DNA from 3 places in the Nitrobacter winogradskyi Nb-255 genome. Region 1 is predicted to be linked to each of the others. Evidence: predicted binding sites of a transcription regulator. Region 1 holds the regulator's gene; each other region holds the start of a gene.
The links. Region 1 encodes LexA, which represses DNA repair genes until DNA is damaged. Its sites were predicted from a motif close to TGTTCNNNNTGTGTTCNG; they were not measured.
Positions count from the first base shown of each region.

Region 2: a site for LexA is predicted at 8,585-8,602, ahead of uvrA (excinuclease ABC subunit UvrA). Genes of this name have one in related genera too.
Region 3: a site for LexA is predicted at 1,680-1,697, ahead of NWI_RS11765 (ImuA family protein). Genes of this name have one in related genera too.

Region 1 is NC_007406.1:2,008,488-2,018,496, reverse strand. It holds gene NWI_RS09610 (ComEC/Rec2 family competence protein) at 1-1,703, shown strand, start outside; gene NWI_RS09605 (hypothetical protein) at 1,918-2,259, opposite strand; gene lexA (transcriptional repressor LexA) at 2,396-3,097, opposite strand; gene NWI_RS09595 (molybdopterin molybdotransferase MoeA) at 3,267-4,481, opposite strand; gene moaC (cyclic pyranopterin monophosphate synthase MoaC) at 4,800-5,309, opposite strand; gene trpC (indole-3-glycerol phosphate synthase TrpC) at 5,463-6,257, opposite strand; gene trpD (anthranilate phosphoribosyltransferase) at 6,268-7,281, opposite strand; gene NWI_RS09575 (peptidylprolyl isomerase) at 7,318-9,228, opposite strand; gene tpiA (triose-phosphate isomerase) at 9,550-10,009, shown strand, end outside.
Region 2 is NC_007406.1:1,710,195-1,720,203, reverse strand. It holds gene NWI_RS08210 (vitamin B12-dependent ribonucleotide reductase) at 46-3,843, opposite strand; gene NWI_RS16915 (BA14K family protein) at 4,640-5,176, opposite strand; gene NWI_RS17920 (hypothetical protein) at 5,175-5,462, shown strand; gene uvrA (excinuclease ABC subunit UvrA) at 5,498-8,479, opposite strand; gene NWI_RS08195 (outer membrane protein) at 8,988-9,764, opposite strand.
Region 3 is NC_007406.1:2,457,310-2,467,318, forward strand. It holds gene NWI_RS11760 (Y-family DNA polymerase) at 1-883, opposite strand, end outside; gene NWI_RS11765 (ImuA family protein) at 822-1,634, opposite strand; gene NWI_RS11770 (putative DNA modification/repair radical SAM protein) at 1,804-3,048, shown strand; partial or broken gene NWI_RS11775 (TIGR03915 family putative DNA repair protein) at 3,045-3,773, shown strand; one part of gene NWI_RS17060 (IS630 family transposase) at 3,861-4,196, shown strand; one part of gene NWI_RS17060 (IS630 family transposase) at 4,198-4,797, shown strand; partial or broken gene NWI_RS11790 (UdgX family uracil-DNA binding protein) at 4,818-5,534, shown strand; gene NWI_RS11795 (M20 aminoacylase family protein) at 5,575-6,744, opposite strand; gene hpnO (aminobacteriohopanetriol synthase HpnO) at 6,821-8,212, opposite strand; gene NWI_RS11805 (DUF2147 domain-containing protein) at 8,379-8,963, shown strand; gene NWI_RS11810 (MMPL family transporter) at 8,931-10,009, opposite strand, start outside.

The DNA.
Region 1 (10,009 bases):
GCGATATGTACTTCCAGGGTATCGGCGCTTCCGGCTTCGTCATGGGCGCCATCAAAACCGTCGCTTCTCCGCCTGCCGGCGGGATTGCTTTGCGCTATGCCGCGCTGATGCAGGAGTTGCGCGACGCCATCGACGCCCGCATCCGGCTTGTTCTCAGCGGCGATTCGCGGGCCATCGCTACCGCGCTGCTGACGGGACGGCGCGACGCCATCACACCGCCCGTGAATGAGGCGATGTTCATTTCGGGGCTGGGCCATGTGCTTTCGATCTCCGGCTATCACATGGCCGTCGTCGCCGGCGTGGTGTTCTTCGCGGTGCGGGCGCTGCTGGCGCTGGTCCCGGCGCTGACGGCGACCTTCCCGATCAAGAAGTGGTCCGCGGCGGCGGCGCTCGCGGCCGCCGCTTTCTATCTTCTGCTGTCGGGCGCGGAAGTCGCGACCCAGCGCTCGTTCTTCATGACGGCGGCGGTGCTGATCGCGATCATGGTGGACAGGCGCGCCATTACGTTTCGCACGCTCGCGGTGGCGGCGATGATCGTGCTTGCGATCGCGCCGGAGTCATTGATCCATCCGAGCTTTCAGATGTCGTTCGCGGCGACGCTCGGACTGGTGGCGCTGGTCCAGGTGGGCATGCCGAGGATGCTCGCAACGCCAGATCACTCGCCGACGGCGAAGGCCGCCCTGTGGGGTGGACGCGAAATCGCCATGCTGGCGCTGGCCTCATTCGTGGCCGGACTTGCGACCACGCCCTATGCCGCGTTTCATTTCCATCGCGTGACGCCATACGGCATGGCTGCGAACCTGCTGGCGATGCCCGTGATATCGGCGCTGGTGATGCCGGCGGGATTGCTCGGCCTCGCGGCGATGCCGTTCGGCTTCGATGGCGTGTTCTGGCGGCTGATGGACTTCGGCATTGAATGGATGGTTGCCGTGGCTCAAGGGGTCGTCGAACTGCCGGGCTCCATCGGCCGCATCGCTGCATTCGGAACGGGGCCGCTGCTCGCGGCCACAGCGGGCATCGTCCTGCTCGGACTCCTGAGAACGCCGCTGCGCTGGGGCGGCGCGATCGTTGTGGGGCTGGCGATCGTGTGGTCACTAGCGGTGAAGCCGCCGGATATCCTGATATCCGCTGAAGGTCGCAACGTCGCCGTGAGGGGCGGGGACGGCCGGCTGCGTCTCATCAGCACGGGCAAGGATTCTTTTACGGTCAGGGAATGGCTTGCCGCCGATGGGGACGTGCGTGGGCCCACGGATCCCACGCTGGCGGAGGGCGTCTCGTGCGACGATGCGGGCTGCGTGGTCAAGGCGAGTGGAGGTGGGATCGTCGCTCTCACGCGGCATCCGGAGGCGCTGCAGGATGATTGCGCGCGTGCGGAGCTTATAGTGACGCGGTGGCAGGCTCCGGAAGGCTGCCTCGCGCATGTGATCGATCAAAACCGGCTGCGGCGTGAAGGCGCTCTTGCCTTATGGCGGACCCCGAATTCTTCCAGACAAGATGCTTCGAGACTCGATGTTTCAAGATCCGGCGCTTCAAAGCCCGGCGCTTCAAGACCCGGCTTCGCTGTCGATGCCGTCCGTCCTGCTGGCCTCAAGCGTCCCTGGTCATCCGCCGCCTTCGATGAACAGCCGGCACGACCGGGATCGAAGCCGGAGCCTTCGGTCGACGCCACGCCTGATCCCGAGGATCTCCAGCCGGACGATTGAACGGCGCGTCCGTGGTTGGGTGTTTCGCGGGTGTTCATACTCGTGATCAGAACCGGCCGCACAGTACGTTAGCGTTTCGAGCGAAGTGCAGACCGGTTCGCGTGAAGAAAACGCGTTAAACCAAGATTATAAAGCCTCGCTTTTGATTCCGTCAGAATCGGAAAGGCTCTACCGCATTTCCTGAAAGCGCGCTGCTGACGACGTATGCGTAATTCTAGAAAACCATTCCACAATACTTCAGGCTTACGTACAAACCGGCAAGTATCCAGAACGGTGCCATCAGCCATGGGAGGCCGGTACAAAGCATATGACCATACTTGTGATGCAAGCCTGAGCCAATGATCGGCAGCTTGCCGCGATAGTCAGCGGTTTCTATGTTCCCATAGCTTTTAACCAGGCTTCTTATTTCCGAATGAGCGGCCTCAATCGCCAAAAGAGTCAATGTAGCGGTTGTTGCTCCGATAACTGCGATAATCACGCAGAAAAGCAAACGGGTGAGATTAATGATCTCCAGATTTGCGATGCCAAATCCCGCGAACAATGCGGTTTGAGACAATGTTCCCACATCATTCTATGATTGATAACTCCATCTTCCTCTACAATGCGGCGGCGGAACCTCTCGTAAATCTCTTTTGCTTCCTTGATGGCCGGTTCATCACCGACATGTTGTCCGCTATTCACCTGAACGATTCCTAGTACTTGCGGTAAATGCCGACCAGCCGGCCCTGGATCTGGACGCGGTTGGGCGGAAGAATGCGAACTTCATAGGCCGCGTTCGCCGGCTCCAGCGCGATCGAAGCGCCGCGGCGGCGGAAGCGTTTCAACGTCGCTTCCTCGTCGTCGATCAGGGCGACGACGATGTCGCCGGTGTCAGCGGTCGGATTACGCTGGATCAACGCCATATCGCCATCGAGGATGCCGGCATCGACCATGGAATCGCCGCGCACCTCGAGCGCGTAGTGCTCGCCGGCGCCGAGCATGTCGGGCGGCAGGCTGATTGTGTGACTGCAGGTCTGCAACGCCTCGATCGGCGTGCCGGCTGCGATCCGTCCCATCACCGGAACGGCGACCGGACGCTCGGCCTCGTCAGCGCCGCCACCGCCGCCGCGGCGAACCTTGCCGAGATTGCCTTCTATGACGCTCGGTGTGAAACCGCGACGTCCGCCGCCGCTTGCGGCCAGTTCCGGCAGCTTGATGACTTCAATGGCGCGTGCGCGGTTGGGCAGGCGGCGGATGAAGCCCCGTTCCTCCAGGGCGGTGATCAGGCGATGGATGCCGGACTTCGAGCGCAGGTCGAGCGCGTCCTTCATTTCATCGAACGAAGGCGGCACACCGGACTCCTTCAGCCGTTCGTTGATAAAACGCAGGAGTTCGTACTGTTTGCGCGTGAGCATTCCCGACCCAATCCCTAGTTGATGGTTCCTGCCGATGACGGACGACATCGGGCCTTACAGCCCTATGCGCCAACTCCGCGGCACGAGAACTCGAAACAAATCATGAACATACACTATATGTTCGATATGTGTTCCGCAACCCTTAATTTAAGGTCAACAACGCGAGACTTTATGACAGGGAGAGCTTGATGACGGTACAGGGCGCGCCTTTGCTGGCGGCCGGCGCGAATGGCGCGCGGACCACGAGTGCATCCGCCGCGGCAAGATTTCCCATCAGCGAACTGTCCTGATGCGTAACCGGCGTTGCGATCGGCAGGCCGTCCGTTGAGTACGTGAGTCGCGCGCGCAGATAATCCTGCCTGGCCTGATTGGCGGCGACATCGCCTCCGAGCAGCGCCGGTTCAACACGGTGGTGCACGTCTACACGTCCCGATAGCGCGCGGATCAGCGGCACCATGAACAGGAACGCGCAGATGTAGGCCGAGACGGGATTGCCGGGGAGGCCGATCACCCGCATCGCGCCGAGCCGGCCATACATCATCGGCTTGCCGGGCCGCATCGCGATTCGCCAGAACGTCATCTCCACGCCTTCCGCCTCAAGCGCGCGCTTGATGAAATCATGGTCGCCGACCGATGCGCCGCCGGTGGTGACGAGGATATCGGCGCCGCTGTCGCGGGCGCGGCGGATGGCGGCCGTCGTGGCGTCCATGGTGTCGGCGGCCAGGCCGAGGTCGATCGCCTCGGCGCCTTCACCTCGGGCGAGGGCGCGAAGCGCGTATCCGTTGGACAAGATGATCTGGCCGGGACCGGGCGTCGCGCCCGGCAAGACCAGTTCGTCGCCGGTGGCGAGCATGGCGATGGTGGGACGGCGGTGCACCGGCAGGTCCGGATAGTTCATGCCGGCGGCAAGCGAGAGATGGCGGTCGGTGAGGCGCGTGCGCGCTCGGATGAGGACGTCGCCTTCGCGAAAATCCACCCCTGCGGGACGGATGTTCTTGCCGGAAGCCGTGGCCTCCTTGACGATGACGTGGTCGCCGTCGCGGTCCGTGTCTTCCTGAATGACGACGGTGTCGGCGCCGTCCGGCACCACCCCTCCGGTAAAGATCCGCAAGGCCTCGCCCGCACGCAGCGCGCGATCGAGCGGCCGACCCGCGGCGCTTTCGCCGATCACGCGAAGACGTGAGGGAATTGTCGCGATGTCCGCGGCGCGCACGGCATAGCCGTCCATCGCCGACATTGCGACCGGTGGCTGGGTCCGGCGCGAGGGCAGATCGCGCGCCAGCACCCGGCGATGCGCCGCTTCGAGAGCCGCTGTTTCCTCCGGGAGTGGTTCGACTCCGTCAAGAACAGCCGCAAGGGCATCGGCGACCGCCATCAGGGCCATGACCATATTCTCCTATAGCGTTTTCGAGCGAAGTGGAAACCGGTTCGCGTGAAGAAAACGCGCCAAAACAATAATCTGGAACTTCGCTTCTGATTCAATCAGAAGCGATAATGCTCTAGTGTCCAATTCCGAAGTCGCATACTCTTGCCGCAACCTTTGATGTCACTTGACGGACTCGATGGGGCAATGAAGCGCTTCTGAACCACCGCATTGGGACGCGCCTGGCGGGCGCGTCAATCATCTACCGAACTTTCGGCTCGCATACAACGGTGCGATGAGCCGGATGTCGCCCGACGGCGCGTTCACGCCGGTCACTTATCATTCTGGAGCGTTATCCGTCACGAGATAGTGGCCGGACTTGCCGCCCTTCTTCTCGACCAGATGAATGCCCTCGATACGAACGCCGCGTTCCACGGCCTTGATCATGTCGTAGATCGTCAGGCAGGCGACGGAGACCGCGGTGAGGGCTTCCATCTCCACGCCGGTCGGGCCGGAAACCTTGACGCTGGCGCGCACCCGGCAGCCGGGAATCTTCTTGTCGGTCTCGATATCGAGCGTGACTTTCGACAGCGCCAGCGGATGACAGAGCGGGATCAGTTCCGAAGTGCGCTTGGCGGCCATGATGCCGGCGATGCGCGCGGTGCCGAGCACGTCGCCTTTCTTGGCGTTGCCGCTTTCGATCAGGGCCAGCGTCGCCTTGGTCATGACGACCTGGCCTTCGGCAACGGCGACGCGTTCGGTTGCGGGCTTTGCCGAGACATCGACCATCCGCGCCTCGCCTTTGACGTCGATGTGGGTGAGGGCGGGTTTGTTTTTCTTGTCTGCCATATCAATCAAATCCTATAGCGTTCTCAAGCGAAGTGGATACCGGTTCGCGTGAAGAAAACGCGTCAAATTAGAATCATGGAATTCCATCGGAAGTGAAGGCTCCAGGCTGGTTGCTTCCCTCTCCCACAAGAGGAAAAGGAGGCGAGACGGAGGCTACGCATGTTTAAGCAGCGTGCGCGTTGCGGCCGTGACGTCGGCTTGCCGCATCAGGCTTTCGCCGACCAGAAAAGTGGAGATGCCGACCCGTTCGAGCCGCGCGAGATCGGCGGGCGTGAAGATACCGCTTTCGCCGACCATGAGCCGTTCTTTCGGGATGTACGGCGCCAGGCCTTCGCTGGTTTCGAGCGTCGTCTCGAAGGTGCGCAGATTGCGGTTGTTGACGCCGATCATCGGCGAGCGAAGCTTGAGCGCACGATCCAGTTCCTCGCGGTTATGGATTTCGAGCAGCACATCCATGCCGAGATCGAGCGCGGTCGCCTCGATGTCTTTCGCAGCGTCATCATCGAGCGCGGCCATGATGATCAGGATGCAGTCCGCTCCATGCGCCCGCGCCTCGACGACCTGATAGGTGTCGAATATGAAGTCCTTGCGCAGCACCGGCAGCGATGTCGCGGCGCGGGCGGCGACCATGAAATCGAGATGGCCCTGAAACGACGGCGCATCGGTCAGAACGGAGAGGCAGGCCGCGCCGCCGGCCTCATAGGCGCGGGCGAGCGACGGCGGATCGAAGTCGGCGCGGATCAGTCCTTTGGACGGTGAGGCTTTCTTGATCTCGGCGATCAGGGCGTAATCGCCTCGCGCGAGTTTGGCGCGGATGGTATCGGTAAAACCGCGCGGCGGCGGGGCGGCCTTCGCGGCGGCCGTGACCTCGCCGAGGGGACGTGCACGCTTTGCGCTCGCGATCTCCTCGCGCTTGTAGGTTTCGATCCTGGTCAGGATGTCGGCCACGCCATCGTCCTCAACCGTTGGAAACCGCGATCAATTGCTTCAGCTTGTTCAGCGCGCCGCCGCCGTCGAGCGATTTCGCCCCAAGCGCGACACCCTCCTTCAAGGTCTTCGCCTTGCCGGCCACGATCAGCGCCGCCGCCGCGTTGAGCAGCGCGACATCGCGGAAGGCGCCCGGCTTGCCTTCGAGCACCGCGCGCAAGGAGGCCGCGTTCGCCTCGGCGTCTCCGCCTTTCAGCGCGTCGCCGTCGGCGCGCTCCAGTCCCGCATCTTCAGGCGTCACCTCGAAGGTGCGGATATTGCCGTCTTCGAGTGCGGCGACGAATGTCGGGCCGGCGAGGGTGATCTCGTCCAGGCCGTCCGAGCCGTGAACGACCCATGCCGATTCCGAGCCGTGATTCTTGAGCACCTGCGCCAGCGGCTGCACCCATTGCCGCGAGAACACGCCGACCATCTGCCGCCTGACGCCCGCGGGATTGGACAGCGGTCCCAGCAGGTTGAAGATGGTGCGGGTCGCGAGTTCGACGCGGGTCGGGCCGACATTCTTCATCGCGGGGTGATGCGCGGGCGCGAACATGAAGCCGATGCCGGCCTCGTTGATGCAGCGGCCGACCTGTTCGGGGGTGAGGTCGATCCTGATGCCGAGCGCGGCGAGACAGTCGGCGGCCCCGGATCTGGAGGACAGCGCGCGATTGCCGTGCTTGGCGACGGTCACGCCGGCGCCTGCGACGATGAATGACGCGCAGGTCGAGACATTCACCGAGCCCGAGCCGTCGCCGCCGGTGCCGACGACGTCGACCGCATCCACGGGCGCCTTGACCCGCAGCATCATGGATCTCATCGCCGAGACCGCCCCGGTGATCTCGTCGACGGTTTCCCCGCGCACGCGCAGCGCCATCAAAAGGCCGCCCATCTGCGAGGGAGTCGCTTCGCCGGACATCATGCTGTTGAACGCGGCGGCGGCTTCCTCCCGCGTCAGTGTCGCGCCGGTGGCGACCTTTCCAATGAGAACCTTGAGATCGTCCATCGGATGCTTTCGGGATGCGGCGCTCGCCGGTTCTCGTCAGAAGTTGCTGCTGGCGCCGGTGATCTGCGCCACCGCCGCCTGATTGATCTTGGTGCCGATCTCGGCTTCGAGCTTGACGATGTACTGGCCGATATACTCATCCGACAGGCCGCGCTGGACGCCTTCACGCAGCTTTTTCGTCTCATCGGAGGCGAGATCGAGCGTCGGCACCTTCACGTCGGTGACGCGGAAAATGAACCATTCGTCATTGCCCGCGCCGGGCGCCTGGCCGGCTGCGTCCTTGGCGGCGCGGCATACGGCGGCGACCACGGCGGCGGGAAGGGCGGTCGTCGTGGCGTCCCGCTTGATCGCGCTCGCGCTCTCGACCTTGAGACCGAGGCTGGCCGCCTCGTCGGCGAGCTTGCCGCCCTGCTCAAGTTTGCGGATCGTATCCGTCGCTTTGGTCATCAGGCGGCTGCTGATCTGGTCTTCGCGCCACCTCGCTTCGACCTTGTCCTTGACCTCGTCGAGCGTGCGGTCACGCGAGGGGGTGACGCCGATAACGTCGAACCAGATGAAGCCGTTGTTGCCGAGTTGCAGCGTGTCGTTGTCGACGCCGACATCGCTGGCGAACGCCTGCGCGATCAGGTCGACGCCCTGCGGAATTCCAGACACGGGTTTGCCGTCCGGCGCGCGCCCGGAGCGGTCGGTGGCTTCGATGGTGACCGCGGACAGCCCGACTTTCTTGGCCGCTTCGACAACGCTCGCGCCGCCTCCGCGCTCGTCCTCCATCTTGTTGTGGAGGTTGTTGATTTCAGCGCGCGCGCGGTCGAGCGCGACGTCGCGCTTCAGTTTTTCGGCAACGCTTTCATAAGTCGGCTGGTTGCCCGGCTCAATGCGGCCGACCTTGATCAGCGCGACTCCAAATCGACCCTGGGTCGGCTGGCTGACTTCATCGCTGTTGATCGAGAACGCTGCATTGGCGATGGCGGGATCGATGATCTCGGCTTTCGAGATCGTGCCAAGGTCGATGTCCGAGGTCGCAAGGCCGCGCTCCCTGGCGATGTCGTCGAACGACGCGCCGCCGGCGATCTTCTCCCGCGCGGCCTGGGCGTCCGTGACGCTGGGGAACATGATCTGCCGGAGTTGTCGCCGTTCGGGCGTGGACAGCTTGTCCTTGCGCTCCTCGTAGATTTTTCTGGCGTCGTCGTCGGACACGGCGGTCCATTTGGCGACTTCCTCGGGCGTCAAGACCACGAAAGCCACCTTGCGATATTCCGGCGCGCGGAACTGCACCTTGTGGGCGTCGAAATATCCGGACAACTGGTCCGCCGTGGGAGGATCGATGGTTCCGGCCTGCGCCGCGCCGAGCTTGACGTAGTCGATGGTCCGCTGCTCGTTCTGGAAGCGGTTCAACGCCTCCAGCAGCGTTTTCGAGGGCTCGACGCCGGCCGTCATCGTTCCGACGATCTGGCGGCGCAGCGCCATGTTTCGCTGCTCGGCGACGTAGCGCTGCTCGGTGTATCCCAGCTGGCGGATGAGGCCGGCGAAACGCGCCGCGTCGAAGGCGTTATTCGCACCCTTGAAGTTGGGATCGCTCTTGATCTGTCGGCCGATCTCCTCGTCCGACACCTTGAGACCCTTGCGCTGGGCGTCTTCGTCGAGCGCTGCCTCCGCGATCACCTGCTGCAGGATCTGGCGGTCGAGGCCGAGAGCCCTGACCTGATCGGGAGGCAGCGGGCGGCCGAACTGGCGTCCGATCTGTTGCAGCCGGTCGTTGTAGATCTGCCGGAACTGCTCGGTCGAAATCTCGGTGCCGCCCACCGTGGCCAGCGCGGACTGGCCGAAGCCGTGAAAGATGTCCGCGATGCCCCAGATGCCGAAGGCGACGATCAACAGGCCCATCACGATCGTCATGAGGGTCTTGCCGAGCCAGTTTGATGAGGCGTTGCGTATTCCTCGAAGCATGAGTCCGTCTTTTGCAGGAGGGAAGCAGGTCGTATGGGAAGCAGGTCGTATGGGAAGCAGGTCGTATGGGAAGCAGGTCGTATGGGAAGCGGGTCGCACTTGAGCGGAAGCCGCGCGAGGGCGTCACCAAATTGATAACGCATCATAAAGTGGCAAGCGCGCCGTCGCAACCTCGGCCGAGCGCTCGACCATAAGCCGCGGCGTGCGCCGGAGACTGGCCCCGGCCGATAACCTCTGCTAGCAAGGTCCGTGAACTTCGGGCGCCGGATTGCCGGCACGCCGAAATGACGCAACGTCAAAATCACCTATGATGAGAGATCCATGACCGGGCTGCGACCGCTGATTGCTGGAAACTGGAAGATGAACGGCCTGAAGGCTTCGGCCAGCGAACTCGGCCAGATAATTTCAGGAGCGGCTGGTCCCGCGCAAAAAGCCGATCTGCTCATTTGTCCGCCGGCGACGCTGGTGCTGGCGTTCGTGGGAGCGGTGCAGGGCTCGCCGGTGGGAATTGGCGGGCAGGATTGCCACCCCAAGCCGTCCGGAGCCCACACCGGCGATATTTCCGCCGAGATGCTGGGGGACGCGGGCGCCACCGCGGTCATCGTCGGCCATTCCGAGCGCCGCGCAGATCATGCGGAGAGCGACGCTCTGGTGCGGGAGAAGGCCGAAGCCGCATGGCGGGCGGGGCTGACCGCCATCGTCTGCGTCGGCGAGACGCAGGACCAGCGCGATGCCGGTCAGACGCTCGATGTGGTCGGTCGGCAGCTCACGGGCTCGCTGC
Region 2 (10,009 bases), 300 kb from region 1:
TATCAATGTCTTCTGACGGAATGAATTTAATCATTTATCTGTCTCCTAACTACACCCCGTCGTGCTTCCACACGTATCGCACTTCATGCAGGTGCCGTTGCGCACCAGCGTGAAGTTGGCGCACTCCGGACACATCTCGCCCTCGTAGCCTTTTGCCTTCGCTTCGGCGCGGCGCTCGGCCTTGGTCGGTGCGATTGCCGGCGCGGCGACCTTGTTTCTCTGCTGCTGCTCCAGCCGTTCGGTCGGCGAGAGATCATGACCAGTCTCCTGCTTCAGCGCGGCCGCGCCTTCGAGCGTATCGCCCGCGCGCGAGGATGAGAGGGCCGTGACGCTGGCCGCTGCGGCCCGGCCTTCTCCTGCGAGGGGGGAGGGGACGGAAGTACGCGCGCCGCCGTCGCCGGCGGCTGAGGACGAAGACCCCCGTGCATCATTGCCCCCGCGCATGACGACGAGGTTGTCGGTGCGTGAGCGGGTCAGGCCCTTCGAGACATAGCGGGTGGCCTGCTGGCCTTCCGGCGTCTTGCCTTCGGCCACGCCCTTGCCGAGCGCGTCGAAGCCGGTCTCCGACGGATCGACATGGGCGAGGTCGTAGCGGCCCATGTAGCTGACGGCGAGTTCGCGGAATACGTAGTCGAGGATCGAGGTCGCGTACTTGATCGAGTCGTTGCCCTGCACCGGTCCCGCCGGCTCGAAGCGGGTGAAGGTGAAGGCGTCGACATATTCCTCCAGCGGCACGCCGTATTGCAGGCCGAGCGACACCGCGATGGCGAAGTTGTTGATGAAGGAGCGCAGCGCAGCGCCTTCCTTGTGCATGTCGATGAAGATCTCGCCCAGGCGGCCGTCGTCGTATTCGCCGGTGCGGACATAGACCTTGTGGCCGCCGACCACGGCCTTCTGGGTATAGCCCTTGCGGCGGTCCGGCATCCTTTCGCGCTCGCGCAGCACGACGATGCGCTCCACCAGCTTCTCGACAACCTTTTCCGCCACCTGTGCGGTGCGGGCGGCCATCGGCTTGTCCATCAGCGCCTCGATCGCGTCGTCGTCGCTGTCATCATCGACGATGAGCTGCGAGTTGAGCGGCTGGGACAGTTTCGATCCGTCGCGATAGAGCGCGTTGGCCTTCAGCGCGAGCTTCCACGACAGCAGATAGGCCGACTTGCAGTCGTCCACCGTGGCGTCGTTCGGCATGTTGATGGTTTTCGAGATCGCGCCCGAGATGAAGGGCTGCGCCGCAGCCATCATGCGGATGTGACTTTCGACCGAGAGATAGCGCTTGCCGATCTTGCCGCAGGGGTTGGCGCAGTCGAACACCGGATAGTGCTCGGCCCTGAGGTGAGGCGCGCCTTCCACGGTCATCGCGCCGCAGATATGCACATTGGCGGCTTCGATTTCGCGCCTGCTGAAACCGATCGCGGCGAGCAGGTCGAAGGCCGGCGAGGCGAGGGCGTCGGCGTCGACGCCGAGCGTGTCACGGATGAAGTCCTCGCCGAACGTCCATTTGTTGAAAGCGAACTTGATGTCGAACGCGGTCGGCAGCGCCTTTTCCACCTTGGCGATGGCCTCGTCGGTGAATCCCTTGGCCTTCAGGGTGGAGACGTTGATGCCCGGCGCGTTGGACAGCAAGCCGTGGCCGACCGCATAGGCCTCGATCTCGGCGATCTCGCTTTCGCGATAGCCGAGCGCGCGCAGCGCCTCCGGCACCGCACGATTGATGATCTTCCAGTAGCCGCCGCCGGCCAGCTTCTTGAACTTCACCAGCGCGAAGTCGGGCTCGATGCCGGTGGTGTCGCAGTCCATCACGAGGCCGATGGTGCCGGTCGGCGCCACCACCGTGACCTGGGCGTTGCGATAGCCGTGCTGTTCGCCGAGCGCGAGCGCATCATCCCACGCCCTGGTCGCGTGGGCGATCAGGTCCGCTTGCGGACAGGAGGCGTGGTCGAGCGGCACCGGGTTGACCGCGAGCGCCTCATAGCCGTGCGCCTGACCGTGCGCGGCGCGGCGGTGATTGCGGATGACGCGCAGCATATGGCCGGCGTTTTTCTTGTGGCCGGGAAACGCGCCGAGTTCGCCGGCCATTTCCGCGGAGGTCCTGTAGGCGATGCCGGTCATGATCGCGGACAGCGCACCGCACAGCGCGCGGCCTTCCCGCGAATCATAGGACAGGCCCATGGTCATCAGGAGACCGCCGATGTTGGCGAAGCCGAGACCAAGCGTGCGGAATTCATAGGAAAGCGCGGCGATCGCCTTCGACGGAAACTGCGCCATCAGCACCGAGATCTCCAGCACGACGGTCCAGAGACGCACGGTGTGTTCATAGGCTTCGACGTCAAACTGCTTCGAGGCGGTGTCGTAGAACGTGATCAGGTTGGCGGAGGCAAGGTTGCAGGCGGTATCGTCGAGGAACATGTATTCCGAGCACGGATTCGACGCGCGGATGTCGCCGGACGCCTTGCAGGTGTGCCAGTCGTTCATCGTGGTGTTGAAGTGCAGGCCGGGATCGGCCGAGGCCCAGGCGGCGTAGCCGATCTTCTCCCAGAGCTCGCGCGCCTTGAGGGTCTTCGTCACCTTCCTGTTGGTGCGCCCGATCAGATTCCAGTCGCCGTCGGTCTCGACCGCGCGCAGGAAGTCGTCTTTCAGCGACACCGAATTGTTGGAATTCTGGCCGGAGACGGTGAGATAGGCCTCGGAATCCCAGTCGGTATCGTAGACTGGGAAGTCGATCTCCTTGTAGCCCTGCCGGGCGAACTGGATGACACGCTTGATGTAGTTGTCAGGCACCTGGGCGCGGCGGGCGAGCTTGATCTCACGGCGCAGCGCGGGGTTCTTCTCCGGCAAGAAGCAGTCGTCACCCGAGCCCTCGCAGTTGACGCAGGCGCGCATCACCGCCTTGAGGTGCTTCTGGTTGATCCTGGAGCCGGTGACGAGGGCGGCGACCTTCTGCTCCTCCTTCACCTTCCAGTCGATATACTGCTCGATATCAGGGTGATCGGCGTCGACCACAACCATCTTGGCGGCGCGACGCGTGGTGCCGCCGCTCTTGATGGCGCCCGCCGCGCGGTCGCCGATCTTGAGGAAGCTCATCAGGCCTGAGGAGCGGCCGCCGCCCGAGAGGCGTTCGCCTTCGCCGCGCAACCGCGAGAAGTTGGAGCCGGTGCCGGAGCCGTATTTGAACAGGCGCGCCTCGCGCACCCACAGGTCCATTATGCCGCCTTCATTGACGAGGTCGTCCTCGATGCCCTGAATGAAACAGGCGTGCGGTTGCGGATGTTCGTAGGACGACTTCGACCTGGTCAGCTTGCCGGTCTTGAAGTCGACGTAGTAGTGGCCCTGGCCGGGACCGTCGATGCCGTAGGCCCAATGCAGGCCGGTGTTGAACCACTGCGGGGAGTTCGGCGCCACCATCTGGCGCGCCAGCATGCAGCGGAGTTCGTCGTGGAAAGCCCGCGCGTCGTCTTCAGAGGTGAAGTAACCGCCTTTCCACCCCCAATAGGTCCAGCAGCCGGCCAGCCGGTCGAAGACCTGCTTCGCCGAGGTCTCACCGACGATACGTTCGCTTTCGGGGAGGGCGGCAAGCGCATCGGTATCGGGCACCGAGCGCCACAGCCACGAAGGGACCGTTTCCTCCTCGACCTTCTTCAGGCGCGCCGCGACGCCAGCTTTCCGGAAATACTTCTGCGCCAATACGTCGGACGCGACCTGAGACCAGAACTCCGGCACTTCCACATTCTCGAGCCGAAACACCACCGAGCCGTCCGGGTTTCGGATCTCGCTCGTCGTCAGCCGGAAATCAATCCCGGCATAGGGTGATTGGCCGTCCGTGGTGTAGCGCCGTTCGAATCGCATTGCTTCGTGCCCCGTAACTGTCCGTCACCGCTTGTGCGGCAGCGGCGGTTTCCCTTCGCGAACTTCGCGCCCGCGGTTCGGCCGGTGTACCGACCTGTTCAGTCCGGTTTCACTTCCGAACCTTCAGCCTCGAGGCGGTCTTGGACTCAACGCCTCGCATCCCCATTTGAGCCAGTTTCGATCCGGCTTTTCGTGCTCCTGACGCCCAACGCTCCTGATGCCAAGGCTCCTGATGCCAAGGCTCGGAGGCAGACATCATTCCACCATCCGCTGCCTCTACCGGCGGATGGAGTAGCCCGATCTTGATCTTCAGAGCCTTTCCACTTCTGATAAAATCAGAAGCGGGCTCTATGATTTTGATTGGACGCGTTTTCTTCACGCGAACCGGTGTCCACTTCGCTTGAAAACGCTCCTAGGAGCGCCCGGCGGGAACCCAAGAAACCCTCGCGCCGGACAGATCGAAGCTAGGGCGACTCCCTTACATGCGTCAAGGGTTAGTGCAAACTTGTGAAACAAACACTAAATATGGTGGAAAAGGGAGGGAGGCCAAGGATCGCATTGGCCTAGAGTTGCTTCAAGTATCAGTGAGTCTGCGGGGATTCCCAACGGCAAATCCTTGAAATCACCGACTCGGAATGAATTTCGCCCGCTGTTCACAAGGCAGGCGAAGGGTTGCTAAAGGCAGCGACTCGGGGCGCAGCAGGGGCCGAAGAGAAGGAAAGAAGCGACGCAAAAGAAAAAGGAGCGGTGGTTTCGCACCGCTCCGGGAAGCTAAAGCCGTAATTGGCGAAAGCTATCAGCGTCTTGGACACGCATGTCGTCTGCCGTCGCGCCCCAGGTAGGTCCCGGAACGCACGTCGTATGATTTGAATCGCCGCTGGCAGTAGGTGACATCTCTGCCATTGGTTCGCACCACTGTCGGAGCGACAGCCGGGCCGTCGTCATAATACCCGTCGTCATACCCGTAATCGGAATAGAAGGGTGATCCCCAACCTAATCCCGGTCCCCAACCTCCACCCCAGCCCCATCCCCATGGACTGCCCCACAAGCCTCCGCCCAACAGGCCGCCGCCGATCAAACCGGGGTAGAATCCACCTCCCCAACCTCCACCCCAGCCACGACGCCATCCGCGTCCACCCCAGCCGATGCGATGCCCGCGCCAGCCACGTCCCGCCCAGCCGATTCGATGGCCTCCCCAACCCCGACCGGCCCAGCCCATGCGCCCGCCCCCGCGCCAGCCGCCGCCGAAGTGTCGGCCACCGCCGCCGAAATGTCGGCCACCACCCATGAAGCTGCCGCCGCCAATGCGGGCGCCGCCGCCAGAGAATCCCATGGCTTTTGATCCCCATCCTTGTGCAAAGCTCGGCGACGCAACGACCAGCGGCGCTAAAGCGATGACGGTCGCCGCTAAAACGGATTTGAAACGGAACATATTCGTAACTCCATGTTCAGGTATTCCAATCGAAGGCTTCGCTCCACGAACCAAACGTGGCGACAACTGGGGAGTTCCGCAACGGCCGCCATGGTCATGTTCCATCTCCGGTGCGCGCATCCGTTTCAACGAAAAAATCCCTGAAAATATCTTTCTGACAAGACGCTTGGGCATAAATCTTCATTGATGAGTTCATCGTTCACAAGATTGCGCGGCCGTGCGTCATTCGGCCGCTTCACTCGCATTCGGGTTATGCCGCCTTGGCTTTCCTGCCTTTTCCAGAATCGGCTTTAAGAACTTTCCGGTATGGCTGCGCGGCGCTTTCACAATGTCTTCCGGGGCTCCCCAGGCAACAATCTCGCCGCCTCCGTCGCCGCCATCGGGGCCGAGATCGATCACCCAATCCGCGGTCTTGATGACTTCGAGATTGTGCTCGATCACCGCAACCGTGTTCCCTTGCGCCACCAGTTCGTGCAGCACTTCAAGAAGTTTCTTGACGTCATGGAAATGCAGGCCGGTTGTCGGTTCATCGAGAATGTAAAGCGTGCGGCCGGTCGCTCGCTTCGACAGTTCCTTGGCGAGCTTGACGCGCTGCGCTTCACCGCCTGACAGCGTGGTCGCCTGCTGTCCCACACGGATGTAGCCGAGGCCGACGCGCTGCAGCGTCAAGAAGGTGTCGCGCACGCGCGGCACCGCCTTGAAAAACTCGGCGGCTTCCTCGACCGTCATGTCGAGCACGTCCGAAATCGACTTGCCTTTGAACAGCACCTCAAGCGTTTCGCGATTGTAGCGCTTGCCCTTGCAGGCGTCGCAGGTGACATAAACATCGGGCAGGAAGTGCATCTCGATCTTGATGACCCCATCGCCCTGGCAGGCCTCGCAACGCCCGCCCTTGACGTTGAACGAGAAGCGGCCGGGCGCATAACCGCGGGCCTTGGCTTCCGGCAACCCGGCGAACCACTCGCGGATCGGCGTAAAGGCGCCGGTGTAGGTCGCGGGATTGGAGCGCGGCGTGCGCCCGATCGGAGACTGGTCGATGTCGATGATCTTGTCGATATGCTCCAGGCCTTCGATACGGTCATGGGGCGCGGGGGGATCGCTCGCATTGTTCAGCTTCCGCGCGATCGCTTTGTAAAGCGTGTCGATCAGCAGCGTTGACTTGCCGCCGCCGGAGACGCCGGTGATGCAGGTGAACAGGCCGAGCGGAATTTCCGCGGTAACGTTCTTCAGATTGTTGCCGCGCGCGTTGACCAGCTTGATGGTGCGGCGATGGTTCGGCGGCCGCCGCTCGGGTATCTCGACCGACAGCTCGCCTGTCAGATATTTGCCGGTCAGCGATCTGGGATTGCGCATGATGTCGGCCGGCGTGCCCTGCGCGACGATGTGGCCGCCGTGAACACCGGCGCCGGGGCCGATATCGAGCACATGGTCGGCGAGGCGGATGGCATCCTCGTCGTGCTCGACAACGATCACGGTATTGCCGAGATTGCGCAGCCGCTTCAGGGTTTCAAGCAGGCGGGCATTGTCGCGCTGGTGCAGTCCGATCGACGGCTCGTCCAGTACATAAAGCACGCCGGTGAGGCCTGAGCCGATCTGCGAAGCAAGTCGAATGCGCTGGCTCTCGCCGCCGGACAGCGTGCCGGAAGCGCGCGACAGCGTGAGATAGCCAAGGCCGACGTCGAGCAGAAACGACAGCCGTTCGCGGATCTCCTTGAGGACGCGACCGGCAATTTCGTTCTGCTGCGCCGAGAGCATTGTCGGGACCGTCTCGAACCATTCGCCGGCGCCGCGAACCGACAGTTCGCTGATCTCGCCGATGTGCTTGCCCCCGATCTTGACGCAGAGCGCCTCCGGCTTGAGTCGATAGCCCTTGCAGGAATCGCACGGCACATCGGAGAAATACTTCCCGAGCTCCTCGCGCGCCCATTCGCTTTCGGTCTCGCGATAACGGCGCTCGATGTTGGGGATCACGCCTTCGAACGGCTTCCTGGTTTCATAGGAGCGCACGCCGTCCTCATAGGAGAACCTGATCTCGTTGTCGCCCGAGCCATGCAAAAGCGCGGCCTGCGTCTTCTTCGGCAGATCCTTCCATCTGGTGTCGAGAGCGAACTTGTAGAATTTTCCGAGCGCGGTGAGCGTCTGCAGGTAGTACGGCGACGACGATTTCGCCCACGGTGCGATCGCGCCTTTGCGCAGTGTCAATTCCCTGTTGGGGATGACCAGATTTTCATCGACATGCTGCTCGACACCAAGACCGCCGCACTTCGGGCAAGCGCCGTAGGGATTATTGAACGAAAACAGCCGCGGCTCGATCTCGGGAAGCGTGAAGCCGGACACGGGGCACGCGAACTTTTCCGAGAACAGGATGCGTTCAGGCCCGCTCCTGTCGTGAATCTTCGCGACCTTCTTCTTGTCGCCCGCGCCGTGGGGGAGCGGAGGAGGGGCATCCGCATATTCGATCACCGCCAGCCCTTCCGCGAGCTTCAAGGCCGTCTCGAACGACTCAGCCAGCCGCTGGCCTAGGTCCGGCCGGACGACGATGCGATCGACCACCACGTCAATATCGTGCGGAAACTTCTTATCCAGCGCGGGAGCGTCGGCGAGCTCGTGGAACGAGCCATCGATCTTGACGCGCTGAAAGCCCTTCTTGAGATACTCCGCCAGTTCTTTTCGATATTCGCCCTTTCGGCCGCGAACGACCGGCGCCAGCAGATAGAGCCGCGTGCCATCAGGCAGCGCCAAAACCCGATCAACCATCTGCGACACCGTCTGGCTCTCGATCGGCAGGCCGGTGGCGGGCGAATAGGGCACGCCGACGCGCGCCCATAATAACCGCATGTAATCGTAGATTTCCGTCACGGTTCCCACGGTGGAGCGCGGGTTCTTCGACGTCGTCTTTTGTTCGATGGATATCGCAGGCGACAGCCCGTCGATCTGATCGACATCGGGCTTCTGCATCATCTCCAGGAACTGACGCGCGTAAGCCGACAGCGACTCGACATAGCGCCGCTGGCCTTCGGCATAGATGGTGTCGAACGCCAGCGAGGACTTGCCGGAGCCGGAAAGGCCGGTGAACACCACCAGCTTATCGCGCGGGATCTCCAGATCGACGTTCTTCAGATTGTGTTCGCGCGCGCCGCGGATCGTGATGGCGCGACTCGCGGGGCTCGATTGTTGCCGCTTGGCCTTTATGACTTCGTCCATGACAGGGCTTTATCCAGGCGCCAGAATCGCGCCGCGCTTGGGCGCGCCGCGCCGGTCGAAATCCCCGGAGTGGCGCCGTTTGTAGCAATCCGTTGTGGCAGTCCGTGGAACGTAGATAGAACAGCGGGAGATTTCCAGAGGGCCGCGATGATCAAGCGCGTTTTCAAGCACAGCGGACACCAGTTCGCATGAAGAAAGCGCACTAAATCAAAATCATAGAGCCAGATTCTGATTTATCAGAAACGGAAAGGCTCTAGAGCATGATCCGATCAAGTTGAATCGGAGCATGCTCTAGAAATGGTTGTCTGGTCGCATTTTCTTGCGGCGAACCGGTATCCACTTCGCCGGAAAATGCTCTAAAACTATTTCATCGCAAAGGAGACCCGGCCACGGTTCATCGCCGCCCGCCCTGGCGATTCTTGCGAACACGCACTGGATCCCGACGCAAAAAAAAGGCCGGCGAAAGCCGGCCTTGAGGAGTTTACCAGGGAAATCGGATCAGGCGCGATCAGTACCGCGCGATGGCGGGGCCACCCCAACGGTAATTGATGCGCGCGGTGACGATGTCCACGTCCTGGCTGATGTTGTCCGTTCCAAACAGCGTACCGGCGGCTCCGGCAACGCCATTGTTGGTGAAGGTGTGCCTGCTGTTGCCCATGAAGATGTGATCGTACTCGAAGGCGAGCGACCAGTTCGGCGCGAACCCGTATTCCAGGCCGACGCCCACGACCGCACCCCAGCGGTTGTTGTTGACACTGTCGGTTGCCTGAACGCCGGTCGCGGTAACAAGGCTCCGGTATCGGTTGGACGTCACGGCGGCGCCGCCCTTCACATAGAGCAAGGTGGCATCCCAGGCGTAACCGATCTGGCCGGTGAACAGGCCGAACGCGTTCAAATTGCTGTTGTTGGTGAAAGCCGGGAAGGCGAGGCTGACATTGCGGCCGCTCAGATCAGCCCAGTTGCCTTGAGCCTCGAGGCCGAACAGCCAGTTGGTGGCCTGCCAGCGATAGCCGATCTGGCCGCCGGCCGTGCCGCCGGTTGCGTTATGGCAACCTTCGTTCGCGACGAAAACACCTGCGGGCGTCGTGAAGTCCCAGCAATTCCTGCTCGATCCCCAGCCACCGTTCGCACCGATGTAGAAGCCGCTCCAGTCGTAGATTGCGGCCATCATTGGAGGAGGGGCCTTCGTATAGGGACGTGGAGCAAGGTCGGCCGCGGCGGCTGGCGCAACAGCGCCGAGGCCAATAGCAAGAGCGCTGACGGCTCCGATCAGTAGCTTGCTCATTTCGATCCCCCTGATTATTCTTTAATTTCAACCGTTAAAGCGCGAGCGCCGGTATTCACCCCGAAATTTGTGAATCATTTATACTCTCCGACGCGACAAAATGCCGTCTCTCAAATGCAACACGTTAGCTCAAATCGGTTAGCTCAAATTGGTTCGGCCCGTGTGCTGAAGGTGGGGGAAACCCCGTGTGCTGAAGGTGGGGGAAACCAAGGCCAATACCGCGAGAACCTGAGCAGATTTCCGCC
Region 3 (10,009 bases), 450 kb from region 1:
GGCCGGTTTCCACCGTGATGACGCGCACCGCGCCGTCGGTGCGGAAAAAACCCGCTTCCAGATGCCGTGCGCCCTTGCCCTGTTTTTCCATCGCGGCGATCAGCGTGCGCGCAAGACCCGCCAGCGTCATCGCGATGGCGCTGTCGGTGGCGATCGGCTCGGCGAACCGCTTCTCGACGATATAATCCGGCGGCGGCCTGCGTGGGTTGATGGGCGCGTCGCGCTGCCCCAGCGTCTGTTCCAGGAGCGCCGTGAAAGCTGCCCCAAAACGCGCGGCGATCTCATGGCGTCCGCGTACGGCGACATCGCCGATGGTTTTCAGGCCGGCGCGGCGCAGCCCGCGCGTGATCTCATCATCCGTCCCCAGCGTGAACACCGGCAGCGGCGCGACGGCCTCCAGTTCCTCGCCGGGCGCAACGATCCGGCCATGAACATGACGCGTCAGCGCCCGTGCACAGGCCGGCGTGCCGGCGATGGCCGCGCTGACGGCAAAGCCCTGTCGCGTCAGCGCGCTGCACAACGCATTCATCAGCGCCGCCTCCCCGCCGAACAGATGCGCGCAGCCGGTGATGTCCAGCAGCAAGCCGTGCGGCGGATCGAGCGCCACCAGCGGCGTGAAGCGGTCGCACCAGTCGGCGATGCCGTTCAATGTCCGCGCGTCCGCCGTCTCGTCAGCATCGAACACGTCGATGTCGGGACAGATCGCGCGGGCATTGGCCAGCGGCAGGCCAATCGTCAGGCCGAGGCGCGCGGCCGCGTCATTCAGCGCGGAAATGACCATCGCGTTGTTTTGTTTGGCGACGATGACGCAAGGCCGGTCGTTATCCCGCTCGCCGGAGCGGAACGACTTTCGCCGGATACGGTCGGCCGGCAGGCGCGGCAACCACAGGCTGAGGATGCGCCTGCGGGCCGGAGCACGAGGCGTTACGGAAAAGGCACTCATCACATTTCCATTCCATGATCCACTGACCGGTCTGGCCATGACGATTACGCACAAGCCGGGCTTCGAAGACGGGCGCGCCCCATGCCTGCCAGGCCGCGCACGGCCAGCTCGCCGCCGGGCGCACGATCCATCGTGTCTCCGCCGTCGAAGGCAGCGGCGTCGCCGCCACCCGCAGCAGCAACCCGGTGACGCCGGAATGACGCGCGGCCAGCGTCAGCCTGCGGCTGGCGACGAGATCGAACAGACGCGTCTCGCCCCATATCTCCATCACCACGGCGCCGAGCGCATCGCAGGCCAGCGCGTCGGACGCCGTCCGCAGCGCGCTCTCCGCATCGGCTACGTGGACCATCACCAGAAGACGCGGATCAAGACCGAGTTCGCGCCATCCGCACATCGACAACGCGCCGGATTCGCGTGCGGCAAAATCCTGCCGAACCCAAAGCAGCGGCCGTCTCGCACATATCCTCCGCGCAAGACCCGCGATGAATCCGGTCGCCGCCGCGCTGTGACGTCCTTCCGCAAACACCTCGTGCACGGCGCCGCGCGAGAGCCCGCCCTGCAACACCGCATCCATCTCCGCGTGGTCGAGCGCCGCCCTGCCTAACATTGCGCCGCCATGACAGGTCTCAATCCGCGCGATGCGGTCACGCAGGCGCGCAAGCTTTCCCGCACTGCTTCCGGTTCCAGGCATGATCAAAAATCCGTCCGTGACATCAGAACCCGTGACAAGCCTTAATGTTCACTATATGTTCTAGTAAATGCCCGCCGTGGCCAAGAGTCAACCGGGACCTTTCCGGCGACGCTTTCGCCCGGGGGATCGCCAACCTTGTTTTGGTTGTGGCGCCAAAGGATTGGAAAGCATGAACCTGCAACGCAAGCTGGAAATCCTGGCTGACGCCGCCAAGTACGACGCTTCCTGCGCCTCCAGCGGCACGGAACTGCGGGACAGCCGCGACGGCAAGGGTCTCGGCTCGACCGCTCCCGGCATGGGCATCTGCCATTCCTATGCGCCGGACGGACGCTGCATTTCACTGCTGAAGGTGCTACTGACCAATGCCTGCAACTACGACTGCCTCTACTGCGTCAACCGGGCATCGTCGAATGTGCCGCGCGCCCGCTTCACAATCGACGAAGTGGTCAGGCTGACCATCGACTTCTATCGCCGAAACTACATCGAGGGGCTGTTTCTCTCTTCGGGCATCATCCGGAGCGCGGACTATACCATGGAGCAGGTGGTCGCTGTCGCGCGCAAACTACGCGAGGAACATCGCTTTCGCGGCTACATCCATCTCAAGACCATTCCCGACGCGAATGATGCCTTGATCACGGAGGCCGGCAAATATGCCGATCGCCTCTCCATCAACATCGAGATGCCGGAGGAGGACAGCCTCGCGAAGCTTGCGCCCGAGAAGGATGCGCGCGCCATCCGCCGCACCATGGGACGATTGCGGCTGAAGCTGGATGAAGCGAAGGAGGCAAGGAAGGCCGACGCCACAGCGCGCGTGAGAGCGCCACGCTTCGCGCCGGCCGGCCAGACGACGCAGATGATCGTCGGTGCCGATGCCGCATCGGATCAAACGATCTTGAGCACAAGCGCCAATCTCTACGGCTCCTACCGCCTCAAGCGCGTCTATTACTCGGCCTTCAGCCCGATCCCCGACGCAAGCCGCGCCCTGCCCTTGAGCGCTCCGCCTCTCATGCGTGAACATCGGCTGTATCAGGCCGATTGGCTGATGCGTTTCTATGGCTTTGACATCAGCGAGATCGTCGATGCCACGAACCCGATGCTGCCGCTCGACATCGATCCGAAACTCGCCTGGGCGCTGCGCCACCGCGATCGCTTTCCGCTCGACATCAACCGCGCCAGCCGGGAAGAACTGCTACGGGTGCCGGGTTTTGGAACCAAAGCCGTGGACCGCATTCTCTCCGCGCGACGTTACACCTCGATCCGCGCCGCGGACCTTTCGCGCCTGCACGTCCCCCGAAACAAGGCGCTGCCCTTCATCGTTCTTGCCGACCACCGGCAGTCGCCGAAAGCCCTGGAGAGCATGACGCTGGCGGAGCAGTTGAAGCCGAAAGCCGTGCAACTGGGGTTCGGATTTTGACCCGCCACATCATCCTCGACGGCGAAACCGATTTCGACGGTTGGCGCCGCGCCGCCCGCGCGCTCGCGCTCAACAATGCCGCCCCGCACGATGTAGTCTGGCGCGCGCCCGGCAACGAACCTGACCTGTTTACACCCGCCGCCGCGGCTCTGCCCGACGGACCGTTTGTCAGCACCTTCAATATCCCGGCGCGGTTCATCGAACTCGCGCAGGCGGCGATCCTGCATCGCGATCCCGAGCGGTTTGCCCTGCTCTATCGCCTGCTGTGGCGACTGCGCATGAACCACGATCTGCTCGATATCGCCACCGACCAGGATGTCGTCAGAATAAGGGACATGGTCAGGGCGGTCCGCCGCGACGAACACAAGATGCACGCCTTCGTGCGGTTTCGCGAGATCGGCCGTGAACGCGACACCCATTTCATCGCCTGGTTCGAGCCCGAGCATCACATCGTCGAACTTGCCGCTCCCTTTTTCATGCGGCGTTTCGCGGACATGAACTGGTCGATTCTGACGCCCGACACCTGTGCGCACTGGAACGATAACCGGCTGTCGTTCACGCCGGGCGTCTGCCGCGACGAGGCGCCGGCCGGAGACCGGCTCGAAGAAGTCTGGCGCAGCTATTACGCCAGCATTTTCAATACGGCCCGCCTCAAGGTGAAGGCGATGCAAACTGAAATGCCGAAGAAATACTGGCGGAACCTGCCCGAGGCTTCGCTGATTAGAGTCTTTTTGGGTTGATCTGACTCGTTTGAGGATTCACGGAGGGGTTTTTCTGGGCCAGGGTTTGGCTGTCTTGATTCGGAGGCAGCGATGACACGGGCCTATTCGTCTGATTTGCGCGAGCGGGTGATTGGTGCGGTTGCGGGCGGGCTTTCGGCAACCTCGGCGGCCAAGGTTTTTTCGGTGAGTGCCAGCAGCGCGATCAAATGGGTCCGTCAGTGGCGGCTTGACGGACGAACGGCGCCGAGCGGCCTTCGCGGTCATCGTCGCGCGGTTCTTGAGCCGCATGCCGCGTGGCTGCTCGACCTGATTGGGGCACAGTCGGATATCACGCTTGAAGAAGTCCGGGTCCTGCTGCGCGAGCGCGGCATTACGGTCAGCGTGGCAACGGTGTGGAGCTTCTACGACCGGCGCGGCATCAGCTTCAAAAAAAAGCGTTTACGCGACCGAGCAGGATCGGCCCGACGTGGCGATGGCCCGCGAGGTCTGGAAAGCGCAACAAGGGCTGCTTGATCCAGCCCGCCTCGTCTTCATCGATGAGACCGGCACCTCGACCAACATGGCGCGATTGCGTGGCCGCTGCCGCCGTGGCCAACGCCTGGTCGGCAAGATTCCACACGGTCACTGGAAGATCACCACCTTCGTCGCGGCACTGCGCCACGACGCTATCACCGCTCCCTTTGTCATCAACGAGCCGATGAATGGCGAGATCTTTCGCGTCTACCTGCAACGATGCCTGGTCCCGACCCTGAAGCCAGGCGACATCGTGGTGATGGACAATCTGCCCGCCCACAAGAACGACGATGTTCGACAAATCATCGAGGCCGCTGGCGCGCAGTTGCGCTATCTGCCGCCGTACTCGCCCGACCTCAACCCGATCGAGATGGCGTTCGCAAAGCTCAAGGCCCATCTGCGAAAGGCCGCCGAGCGATCGATCCCCGCACTCTGGAACAGGATCGGTTCTATCCTCGATCTCTTCTCTCCAGACCAATGCATCAACTTCTTCAATCACGCCGGTTATGCGTAATCTCAATCCAAAATGGCTCTAAATCCCTGATCGCGAACGCAAGCCGCGCCTCGAGCGAGATGATCGCGACCGAGGCCACCATGCCCAGGAAACCGCAGAAGCGGGAGCAGCCAATGGCACGCCAGTCCTCAGCCCATGACAGCCTCCCAAGCCTCCGCGAAGAGGCCGCCGGCTGCCGCGCCTGCCCCCTCTGGAAGGATGCGACGCAGACCGTGTTCGGCGAAGGACTGGCGCACGCACAGGTCATGCTGGTGGGCGAGCAGCCCGGCGACAAGGAAGACCTCGCGGGGAAACCGTTCATCGGCCCGGCGGGGCAGATGCTTGACCGCGCACTCAAGGAAGCCGGAATCGACCGCACGAAAGTTTACGTCACCAATGCCGTGAAGCACTTCAAGTTCGTGCCGCGCGGCAAGATCAGGCTGCACCAGAAGCCGAACACGCCGGAAATTAGGGCGTGCCGCCCATGGTATGAGCGCGAACTGGCGGCGGTCAATCCGGCGCTGGTGGTGGCGATGGGCTCAACCGCTGCGCAAAGCGTGTTCGGAAAGATCACACCGATCAACAAGTCGCGCGGACGGCTGATCGATATGAAGGACGGGCGCAAGGCGCTGGTGACGGTGCATCCGTCCTATCTGCTGCGGTTGCCGGACCAGGACGACAGAGCCCGCGAATATAAGCGTTTCGTCGACGATCTGAAAATTGCCGCGACACACCTGCAACGCGACCGGGCGGCGTGATGGCCGCTGATTCATAGCCACTTTTGTGTTCAAAAGCTGCTTATGCCGCCAGCGTGGTCTCGACCAGCCTGATCCAGTACGACGAGCCATATGCGATGGCGTCGTCGTTGAAGTTGTAGGCGGGATGATGCAGGCCCGCGCTGTCGCCATTGCCGATGAAGATGAAAGCGCCGGGCCGGGCTTCCAGCATATAGGCGAAATCCTCCCCACCCATCATCGGCGGCGTCCCGTGAACATTGCCGTCGCCAGCAATCTCTTTCGCGATCCTGATCGCGGTTTCCGTCTGCTCCGGATGATTCACCGTGACCGGATAGCCGCGCCGGAATTTGACATCGATGTTGGCGCCGGTTGTCAGCGCCACGCCGGCGGCGACCTCCCGAATCCGCTTCTCCATCTGGTCGCGCACGTCGGCCTTCAGGGCGCGGACGGTTCCGCGCAACTCGACCGTCTGCGGAATGACGTTGCGGGTGCTGCCGGCGCGGAACTCGCATATGGAAATCACCGCCGATTCCAGCGGATCGACATTGCGCGACACGATCGATTGCAGGGCCATGACAAGCTGCGAACCTGCCAGCACCGGGTCGATGCACAGATGCGGACGCGCGGCGTGGCCGCCGTGACCCTCGATCCTGAAATCGACGCTGTCGGTCGCGGCCATGATCGGCCCCGGCCGGATCGCGAAGGCTCCGAGCGGAACGCCGGGGAGGTTATGCATGCCATAGACCTGATCGATCCTGAAACGATCCATCAGCCCGTCCTTGATCATCGCCGCGGCGCCTGCGCCGCCCTCTTCCGCCGGCTGAAAGATCACGATCGCCTCACCGGCGAAATTCCGCGTCTCCGCGAGATAGCGCGCGGCGCCAAGCAACATCGCGGTGTGGCCGTCATGACCGCAGGCATGCATTCTGCCGGCCGTCGCCGAGGCGTAAGGCAGGTTGGTTTCCTCCTGGATCGGCAGCGCGTCCATGTCGGCGCGCAGACCGATCACCTTGACCTCCCCGCCCGCCGGGCGTCTGCCCTTGATGACGCCGACGACGCCGGTGCTGCCTAGACCGGTTACGATCTCGTCACAGCCGAACTCCCGCAAGCGGTCGGCCACGAACGCGGCGGTGCGAGGAACGTCGTAGAGCAACTCCGGGTGGGCGTGGATATCCCTGCGCCAGCCGGCGATATCGGATTGCAGATCGGCAACGCGGTTGACGACAGGCATCTTTGAGTTTCCGGGCCGGGTTGCAAGAATCTCCCCGGCGCATTTGATTGCACTCGTTCAGCAGACGGTAAGGGCGTCACGCCGACTTGCGGACGGCATTATCCATCAAGGTCTTGCCGAGCGACCAGATCGCACCTGGAACCTGATGGCTTGCGGCAATGACGCTGTCGAACGAGGTCTCGATCCACTTGCAGTCTTCGTCATTGATGATGAGCGGCGGCAGCAGCTTGATCGTATGGCTGCCGTGACCGGCGACCTGGGTGAGGATCTTGTGATCCTTGAACAACGGCACGGTGATAAGCTGGCAGAACAGACCCTTGTTGGCGGTTTCCAGCAGATTCCAGGACGCTCTCAGGCGCAGCGATTTCGGAGGCCCGAACTCGACGCCGATCATGAGGCCCTTGCCGCGCACCTCTTTCAGAAGTTCATAGCCGGGCACCATGCGGTTGAGCGCCAGCTGCAATTCCGCGCCGCGCCGCGCCGCGTTCTCGATCAGATTCTCGGCTTTCAGCACTTCAAGCGTGGCAATGCCGGCCGCCATCGCGAGATCGTTTTTGGCGAATGTCGAACCGTGCACGACGGCGCGATCCATCCGGTTGAAGACTTTGTCGAAGATGTGCTTGCGGGTCAGCACCACGCCGATCGGCACATGACCGCCGGACAACGCCTTGGCCAGCAGCACCATGTCCGGCTCGACGTTCCAGTGCTCGACGGCCAGAAACCGTCCGGTACGGCCGATACCGGTTTGAATTTCATCCGCCACGAACAGCGTGCCATATTTGCGACACAACGCGGCGGCTCCGGGCAGGAACTCATCGGTGGGCATATTGACGCCCTTGCCCTGGATCGGCTCGACGATGAGGGCCGCGATCTGGCGCGACGACAGCGCCTGCTCCAGCGCGGCCAGATCATTGAAGGGAACCACCTTGCAATCCGGCAGCAGGGGATCGAATCCGCCACGGAAATTCTTGTCGTCCGTCAGCGAGAGTGCACCGTAGGTCAGGCCATGGTAGCCGTGATCGCAGTACACGATACCGGTCCGCCCGGTGGCGACGCGCGCGAACTTGATGGCGGCCTCGACGCTTTCCGCTCCGGAATTCGCAAAAAACACCTTGTCGAGATAAGGAATATGATCGAGCAGCCGCTCGGCCAGAACACCGGCCAGCGTGGAGACATCCATCTGCACGAGATTGGGAAGATCACTGTCGAGAACGCTTTTCAGCGCATGCCGCAACACCGGATGGTTCCGGCCGATCGCAAAAACGCCAAACCCGCTCAGTAGATCAAGATAACGCGCGCCATCGCGATCGACCAGATATTGACCCTGCCCGCTTTGGAAACCAACGTCATAGCCGATGGTCTTCAGAACCCTGACAAGCTGTTCATTGAGATGGCGGACGTGCATCGCGCTGCGTTGCGCCTGCCGCTCCACAAACATCTCGGAAACGTCTAGATTTGGATATAGCATCCGCTACATAGTTCGGTTGATGACCGCTTCGTCAACTGAAAAACGTGAATACGGCATTCGACTTTGTCACTGATCCCCAATCCTCTACCCTCAGCACAGGCTTGAAAATATGCTCCAGCGCTCGAGACATCCCATGCGTATTCTAGATTATTGCAGAACTTCCGCCATGACTTCCCTTGTCGCGGCAACCGTGATGACGGCGAGTTCCGGTGTCGCCGGAGCGGCTGATCCGACCGGTGACTGGCGCGTTGCCGAGGGAGTCGCCAACATTCGCGTCGCCGAATGCAACGGCTCGATGTGGGGCGTTGTCGCGTGGGAGAAAAAGCCTGGCGGCGTCGATCGGAACAATCCGGACGCCTCCAAAAGGAGCCGGCCGACGCTGGGGATGCCGATCCTTCTGGATATGAAGAAGAAGGCCGACAAGGATGCGTGGGAAGGCCAAGTCTACAACGCAAAGGACGGCAAGACATACGAGTCGACGATCAAGCTTGCATCGCCCGATCAACTCGAGATCGAAGGTTGCGTGCTCGGCTTTCTTTGCGGCGGCGAGACGTGGACCCGCGTCGGCCCACCGATTTCGACCAGTGCGTCCAACGCCCCTGGCGCGACTGCCTCAAAGACAGGCACAGCCAAGACCGCGAAGCCACACAAAACCTCGTCCAAAAACAAGGCATCGACCACCGGCACGGCATCCGATGATCCTGTCGGCGACATCTGCCTACTTCCCGACATCGCGGGGGCGACCCATTAACGCGGGCTGAAACAGGAGCACCGCGGCAAGTGTGGTGATGAGTGACAGCGCCAGCAGCTTACCCATACTTGCCGTGCCCGGATGACTGGACAACCACAGGCTCCCGAAAGCAGTCGCGGTTGTCAGGGCGCTGAAGAAGATCGCCCGTGTCAGGCTTGATTGCAGCAGGTTCGTTCTGCCGGATCGCCATGCCGTGACATAATAAATCTTGAACGCCACGCCGACGCCGAGCAGCAAGGGCAGCGCCACGATGTTGGCGAAGTTGAGCGGGAGTCCGATCAACACGCATATCTCCAGCGTGACGGCTCCGGCCACCAGCAGCGGCACCAGCGTCAACAGCACATCGGTAATCCGCCGCAGCGCCAGCCAGAGCAGAATGCTGATGGAGACCAGAGCCCAAAGCCCGGCCTCGATGAACGCCTTGACGATGGTGTCGCCGGACTTGAGAATCGATACCGGCCCGCCGATCGCGTTGGGCGCGGCTGCAAGCACGGCGCTGGCAAATTCTCGCAGCGTTTCATTGTTGTCCGGATCCCCGCGCGGCAATACTTCGACACGGGTAATGCCGTCCTCGCTCTTCCAGAGATTCACGAAATCCGGCGGCAGGGATTCAAGCGTGACAGGCTCCGCCTTCAGCAAGTTGCGTAGCTGATCGAACATGATCTTAAGCGGCTCGACGAACGCGGCTTGCGCTTTCTCGCGCGTGGCCTGGTTCGAATCAGCCAACCGGGTCAGGTCGTCAGCCAGCCGTTTCGCGGCAGTGGCACCCGCCCCCTGATGAGTGCCTGCCGCCTTCCGCAGGCTATCGGCGGTACCCTTCAGCGCGTCGATATTCTCCTCGTCCGAGGGCGGCGGATCGATCGAATCCGGATTGAGCGCGGGGTCAAGAATTTTGGCGCCCCGCGCGATCAGCTTGAGCTTCGCGGGCTGGTCAGCGGGCACAAAACTATCGAGCGACCGGGTGCTTGCGACTTCAGGCACCTCGGCGAGCCGGGCCTCGACCTGCCGCGCTTCCTGTTCGGACTTGACCATCACATTGATGGCGT